One region of the Streptococcus sp. 2018WUSS126 genome, then DNA from elsewhere that is predicted to be linked to it. Evidence: predicted binding sites of a transcription regulator. Region 1 holds the regulator's gene; each other region holds the start of a gene.
The links. Region 1 encodes NrdR, which represses ribonucleotide reductase genes. Its sites were predicted from a motif close to ACACNATATATNGTGT; they were not measured.

Region 1 (2,273 bases):
AGCGACATTGTTAGCTGTTCTCAACTGGTCAAGTATTTATGGGGCTATTCAACAATTATTAGGCAGTATGAACTCGCTTTTTATTGGAGCTATTTTTGCCTTTATTCTCAATGTTCCCATGAAAAAATTAGAAGATCAGTTTGAAAAAATTTCTTTTTTAAAGAAATCCAAGCGGTCTTTGGCAATTGTTGGAGTATTAATTGGATTTGCTTTAATTGTGACAGGACTGGTGGTGATTGTTCTTCCTACATTGGTGACGACTGTTTCAGAACTGGTTTCGGTTAGCAGCACAGCCATTCCAAAATCGGTAAATGCCCTAACTAATTTTCTTGAATCAAATGGTCTTTTGTCGGGACAAATCGGAGACCAGATTGCCAGCTTTTTGGATCAGTTGAAGAATTTAACACTTATTTCAAGTTTGGTCACACCGATTTTATCTGGCTTGGTGTCCAATGTGACGGGGATTTTTTCGAACACTATGACGTTGATAATGGCTTTCTTCTTCACTCTAGCGATTTTAGGGAGCAAGGAACACTTGCAGGCGATGACGAGAAAGTTCTTGCAGGCTACCTTGCCAGAGAAGGCTGTCAGAGTAGTGAATTATATTGGAGAAGTTATTGTTGATACCTATGACAGATTCTTGATGAGTCAAATTGTTGAAGCGTGTATCATTGGGACACTTGTCTTTGTTAGTTATTCGCTCTCAGGAATTCCTTATGCCAGCATGGCTGGTATTTTGGCTGGGGTCCTATCATTTGTACCTTATATCGGTCCATTTTCAGCGTGTCTGATTAGTGCTCTCTTTGTGGCGGTACAAAATCCGCTCTTGGCACTCTGGTCTATCGCCCTTTTCCAGATTATTCAGCTGATAGAAGGAAATGTTATCTATCCGCGCGTGGTTGGTCAATCAGTTGGTCTTCCGACCCTATTTACCCTGGCTGCAGCCTTGATTGGTGGTAATTTGTTTGGCCTACTTGGTATGGTCTTCTTTACCCCAATTTTTGCGGTTGTCTACCGCCTGGTTCGTGAATGGGTTGCCAGTCGATTGAAGAAGCAAGATGAATTATTGGTAGAAAGTGAGTAATTCTCGCTTTCTTTTATTTTTGTCATTTTTATGCTATACTGAAGTGATAAAGTTTATGTAGGAGAAAGAGTATGCGTTGTCCAAAATGTCAGAGTTTGAAATCAAGTGTCATTGATAGTCGTCAGGCTGAAGATGGCAATACCATCCGTCGTCGTCGTTCCTGCGACCAATGTGGTCAACGTTTTACCACCTATGAACGGATTGAAGAGAAAACTCTAGTCGTTGTGAAAAAAGATGGGACTAGAGAGCAGTTTTCACGTGAAAAGATTTTCAATGGGATTATTCGTTCTGCTCAAAAGCGCCCTGTGTCAACCGATGATATTGATGAAGTGGTGAATCGGATTGAACAGAAGGTGCGAGCACAAGGTGATAGTGAAATAGAATCCGATGTCATTGGGAATTTGGTAATGGAAGAATTGGTCGAATTGGATGAAATCACCTATGTGCGTTTTGCATCGGTTTATCGTTCTTTCAAAGATGTTGGAGAGCTAGAAAATTTACTTAAGCAGATGATTTCTAAAGGAAGTAGGGTAAAACCGGGAAAAAAAGATGAAACCAAATGATTTATTTGCCTATATAAAAATCAGCCCGTTTACACCTGATATTGTCAGTCTTAGCCAATGCTACCAGCCGATTATCGGTTTTGATGCATTAGCGCTTTATTATTACTTTTATAGTTTTGCCGATCAAGGGCAAGGCCGTTACAAATGGACTGTCATTCTCAATCACATGGATTTTGGGATGAATCGTTTGGAGAAGGCTCTGGATATTCTGACTGCCATGGGGCTCCTAGAACTCTATCGTGCAGATGAATTAACAGGTTTGGCGCTACAAGCCCCTCTGACCGTAAAAAGTTTTCTAGCGAAACCCTTGTATAAGAACTTGTTGGCGAGGAAGATTGGGGAGTCAAGCATGGAGAATCTGCTTGTTCACCTACCCAATCAGGAACAGAATATCTCAAAAACATTTTCTCAGGTCTTTACCATGGATGGGCAGGCTCCAGTTGTTTTTGAACCGAAACATGATTTTGACTGGTCTGCCTTCAAGGCCTTGATGGCCAAGGACAAGCTTCTTTTTCAGGATGAAGCTGAGGATATTATTGCGCTTAGTTACATAGCAGAGCAGGCAGGCTGGACCTGGTTGGAAACCTATCGGCAGGCTAAAGCAACCGCTATTGGACAGACGATCT
Region 2 (2,273 bases), on a different contig from region 1:
CCACAAGTCGCACCGTATTCTGGAGCCATATTGGAAACAGTTGCTCGATCCGCTAATGTGAGAGAAGATAAACCTGGTCCAAAGAACTCGACAAACTTCCCAACTACATTTTCCTGACGTAGAAGTTGAGTGACCTTAAGAGCCAAATCCGTTGCAGTAGCAACCTTAGGCAATTGCCCTGCTAGGCGAACACCAATCACCTCAGGGATAGGAAAATAAGATGCTTCACCCAACATTGCAGCTTCCGCCTCAATACCACCCACACCCCAACCAAGTACACCAATACCATTAATCATGGTCGTATGACTGTCTGTACCAAACATAGAATCTGGATAAAGCAAGCCATCCTTGTTGATAATAACATCGCTTAGAAATTCAATGTTTACCTGATGGATAATTCCTGTCGCTGGAGGCACAGCACGATAATTTTCAAAGGAATTCTCTGCCCATTTCAGAAATTCATAGCGTTCATTATTTCTTTCGAACTCTAAGGCAATATTTTTCTCCAGAGCATCTTCAGTCCCAAAAAAATCAACTTGAACAGAGTGGTCGATGACTAAATCCACTGGAATTTCTGGGTTAATCAATTCAGGGGTTCCACCTGCTTTCACCACCGCATCACGCATGGAGGCTAAATCTACCACAACAGGAACACCTGTAAAATCTTGCAAAATAACACGACTAGGTTTAAAGGGGATTTCTCCTTTAGGAGATGCCGCCTGATAATGAAGCAACTCCATTATGTGATTTTTTGTAACGTCTACGCCATCTTCTTTTCTTAAAAGACTTTCTAATAAAATACGAATAGTATAGGGAAGTGAATGAATATCCACTTTTTCTTCCGTTGAAATCGAATCCAATGCATAATATGAATATTCTTTCCCTTTATGAAACAAGCTTTTTCTATGTAATTTTTCCATATTTGATAACCTCTTTCAGCATTATTGAATAGTATAGTACAAAATGTAATATATATTCAATACATGTATAACTATAAATGTTATATTTTGTAACACCGTATGTTTCCTTCAAAATATTATGACATTTGCAGAAAAGCTAATCTATATTTTACTGAGAGATTGTTAGGGTTATCAAACTAAATAGAAACAGCTATGTAAACGCTATTTTTCGACTTAGCGACAATGAGCAAAGGTACAATATATGGTGTTTTATAAAAATATTATGCACTATATTTTGTGATTTTAAATAAACTTCCTTCTTGACTTTAACCTTAAAATCTTGTATCCTAGATTGGTAACAAAATTGGGATTTTTTATTAATCCCTCATGGACAAAGGAGAAATTGAATGGTAACGATCTATTCAAAAAATGATTGTGTACAGTGTAAAATGACCAAGAAATTCTTGGACCAACATAGTGTAGATTATAAAGAAATCAATCTAGATGAACAGCCTGAATTTATCGATCACGTAAAAGGTCTCGGTTTCTCAGCTGCACCTGTTATCGAAACTGAAAATGATGTTTTCTCAGGTTTTCAACCAGGAAAACTAAAAGCCTTGGTTTAATTCCCTACTGTTTATAGAAAGAGATTGCGACTATGAGTTTAAAAGAGCTAGGCGATGTGTCCTACTTCCGTTTAAATAACGAAATCAACCGTCCTGTTAATGGGCAAATCCCACTCCACAAGGACCAAGAAGCGGTTAAGGCCTTCTTTAAAGAAAACGTCCTCCCAAATACCAAGCAATTTGATAGTATTTTAGACAAGATTGCTTATCTATTAGAAGAAAATTACCTTGAAAAAGAGTTTTTGGACCAATACAGTCCAGAATTTATCATCAAAATTGATCAATTCTTGAAAGACCAAAATTTCCGCTTCAAGTCATTCATGGCTGCCTACAAGTTCTACAATCAGTATGCCCTCAAAACAAATGATGGAGCCTATTACTTGGAAAGTATGGAAGATCGCGTTCTCTTCAATGCCTTGTATTTTGCAGAAGGAAATGAAGAGTTGGCCTTGAACTTGGCTAACGAAATGATTCACCTTCGTTACCAGCCAGCAACACCTTCTTTCCTCAACGCAGGTCGTGCCCGTCGTGGTGAGTTGGTATCATGTTTCCTCATCCAAGTCACTGACGATATGAACTCGATCGGACGTTCTATCAACTCTGCTCTGCAATTGTCCCGTATCGGTGGTGGTGTTGGTATTTCCCTCAGCAACTTGCGTGAGGCAGGTGCTCCAATCAAGGGCTATGAGGGGGCGGCTTCTGGGGTTGTTCCTGTTATGAAACTCTTCGAAGACAGCTTCTCCTATTC
Region 3 (2,273 bases), on a different contig from region 1:
GAGCAGGTTTATCTTTTGGAGCATGATGAGATTGTTAGGCTCTACTTGGAAGACAAAATCTTACAGGTGGAAACGGTGGGAGATTCCTTTACTTCCAACCTACGCTTGTATCAGGTTAAGGAGGAACTGCCTGCTAACTTTTTGCAGATTTCCCAGTCGGAAATCATTCACATCAAGCAATTGGAACACCTCAAGTTGACAGCCAATGGTCTGGTCAAACTGGTCATGAAAAACGGCTCTGTCACTTACTCGTCCCGTCGTTATCTCAAGCTCATCAAAGAAAGGTTAGGACTATGAAAAAATACATCTTATCAGCCAGTTTAGGCGTTACAATCGGCAGTTTGATTTCAATCGTCATGGCGGGTTTCTTTGGCGAAGGCTATTATTTGCCAGTTAATCCACATTCAACCATGGGGGCTTACTACCTAAGCAATTTTAATCAGGTAACCGTTATGCTCATCTGTGTGCTGATTTGGGCGGCAATCGGTCTCTTGTTTCAGCTGGCAGACAAGATTTTTAAACAGGATTGGAGCCTTTTGAGAATGTCAACAACGCATTTTTGCATAACAGCTTTAGGTTTCACACCACTGGGCGTTGTAGCTGGCTGGTTTCCACTCAATCTTGGCTCTTTGCTCTTCTTCTGGCTGATCTTTGTCTTGGTCTACGCTTTGCTATTTTTCCTAAACTATCGGAAAATGGAGCGGCAGATTAAGGACATCAACGGTCGTTTGTAGTATAATAGCACTATCATTTAATTGGAGTGTCTTATGAAAATTATTTTGACGATTGTCTATAGTTTAGGGGTAGTGTGGAATACTCTCTATATTGCCTATAATGTCGGTAAACTTCCTTTGTTAAGTTTGCTTTGGCCTGCTGTGATTTTAGTGGCCTGTGCTATTAACCTGTACTTTTTATGGACTAGAAAACAAGAGTCAGAATAGGCTCTTGTTTTTAGTTATTTTAGAATATGAACTATATATTGTGTAAAAAAAAGAAAATTAACTTTTTGTATACTAGATATTGATTTTTATTTTGTGAAGTGCTACACTAATAGAAGTGAAGAATTTTGGAGGTTTGTCAGATGAATGTGCAAGAAAATGTCTTACCGAGTATAGAATTATTGGTTTTGAAACGTGATGGACGGACAGTATCCTTTGACCAGGATAAGATTTTTTCTGCTCTTCGGCGGGCAAACCAAGAATTAGAACATCCTGTTTCAGAGGCAGGGTTAAAAATTGTATTAGAAGCTGTTTTGGCTGAAATTGGTCGCCGATTTGAGAAAGATGTTCAAATTTACGAAATTCAAACGGTCGTTGAACAGGAATTGTTAAAGGCTCATTTATATGATTTGGCAGAGCTTTATATTCAATACCGAACACGCCGTGATTTTCGCCGTCATCAGGCTACCGATATTAATTTTGAGATCCATAAGCTGTTGAGCAAGGATCAGTCTGTGGTCAATGAAAACGCTAATAAAGATGCGGATGTGTTCAACACTCAACGGGACCTGACAGCAGGTATTGTCGGCAAGTCTATCGGTCTCAAATTATTGCCAGCTCATGTGGCTAATGCCCATCAAAAGGGGGACATCCATTATCACGACTTGGATTACAGCCCTTATACACCAATGACGAACTGTTGTTTGATTGATTTTAAAGGGATGTTGGCACAGGGCTTCAAGATAGGAAATGCGGATGTAGAAAGTCCAAAATCAATTCAAACAGCTACGGCTCAGATTTCACAAATCATTGCCAATGTGGCCTCTAGTCAATATGGTGGTTGCTCAGCTGACCGTATCGATGAAGTTTTGGCGCCCTATGCGGAACTCAATTACCAAAAGCATTTGAAAGATGCCAAGGATTGGGTGTTAGCAGACAAGCAAGAAGAATATGCGCGTGCTAAAACGCAAAAAGACATCTATGACGCTATGCAGTCTTTGGAGTATGAAATCAATACCCTTTTTACTTCCAATGGACAAACACCCTTTACCTCACTCGGTTTTGGGTTAGGGACATCGTGGTTTGAGAGAGAAATTCAAAAAGCGATTTTGAACATTCGTATCAAGGGTCTGGGGCGCGAAGGTCGGACAGCTATCTTTCCTAAGTTGATTTTCACAGTTAAGCGTGGATTGAACTTGGAGCCAGATTCTCCAAACTATGACATCAAGCAATTGGCGATTGAATGTGCAACCAAGCGTATGTATCCAGATATGCTTTCTTATGACAAGATTGTTGAGTTGACAGGTTCCTTCAAGGTGCCAATGGGCTGCCGCT

Region 2: a site for NrdR is predicted at 1,153-1,168, ahead of nrdH (glutaredoxin-like protein NrdH). Genes of this name have one in related genera too.
Region 3: a site for NrdR is predicted at 970-985, ahead of nrdD (anaerobic ribonucleoside-triphosphate reductase). Genes of this name have one in related genera too.

The regions. Positions count from the first base shown of each region.
Region 1 is NZ_JAOTGB010000008.1:41,577-43,849, reverse strand. It holds gene ODU34_RS04270 (AI-2E family transporter) at 1-1,084, shown strand, start outside; gene nrdR (transcriptional regulator NrdR) at 1,156-1,647, shown strand; gene ODU34_RS04260 (replication initiation/membrane attachment protein) at 1,634-2,273, shown strand, end outside.
Region 2 is NZ_JAOTGB010000005.1:81,152-83,424, reverse strand. It holds gene acnA (aconitate hydratase AcnA) at 1-920, opposite strand, end outside; gene nrdH (glutaredoxin-like protein NrdH) at 1,307-1,525, shown strand; gene nrdE (class 1b ribonucleoside-diphosphate reductase subunit alpha) at 1,558-2,273, shown strand, end outside.
Region 3 is NZ_JAOTGB010000012.1:39,019-41,291, forward strand. It holds gene ODU34_RS05790 (LytTR family DNA-binding domain-containing protein) at 1-297, shown strand, start outside; gene ODU34_RS05795 (DUF3021 domain-containing protein) at 294-734, shown strand; gene ODU34_RS05800 (hypothetical protein) at 768-941, shown strand; gene nrdD (anaerobic ribonucleoside-triphosphate reductase) at 1,082-2,273, shown strand, end outside.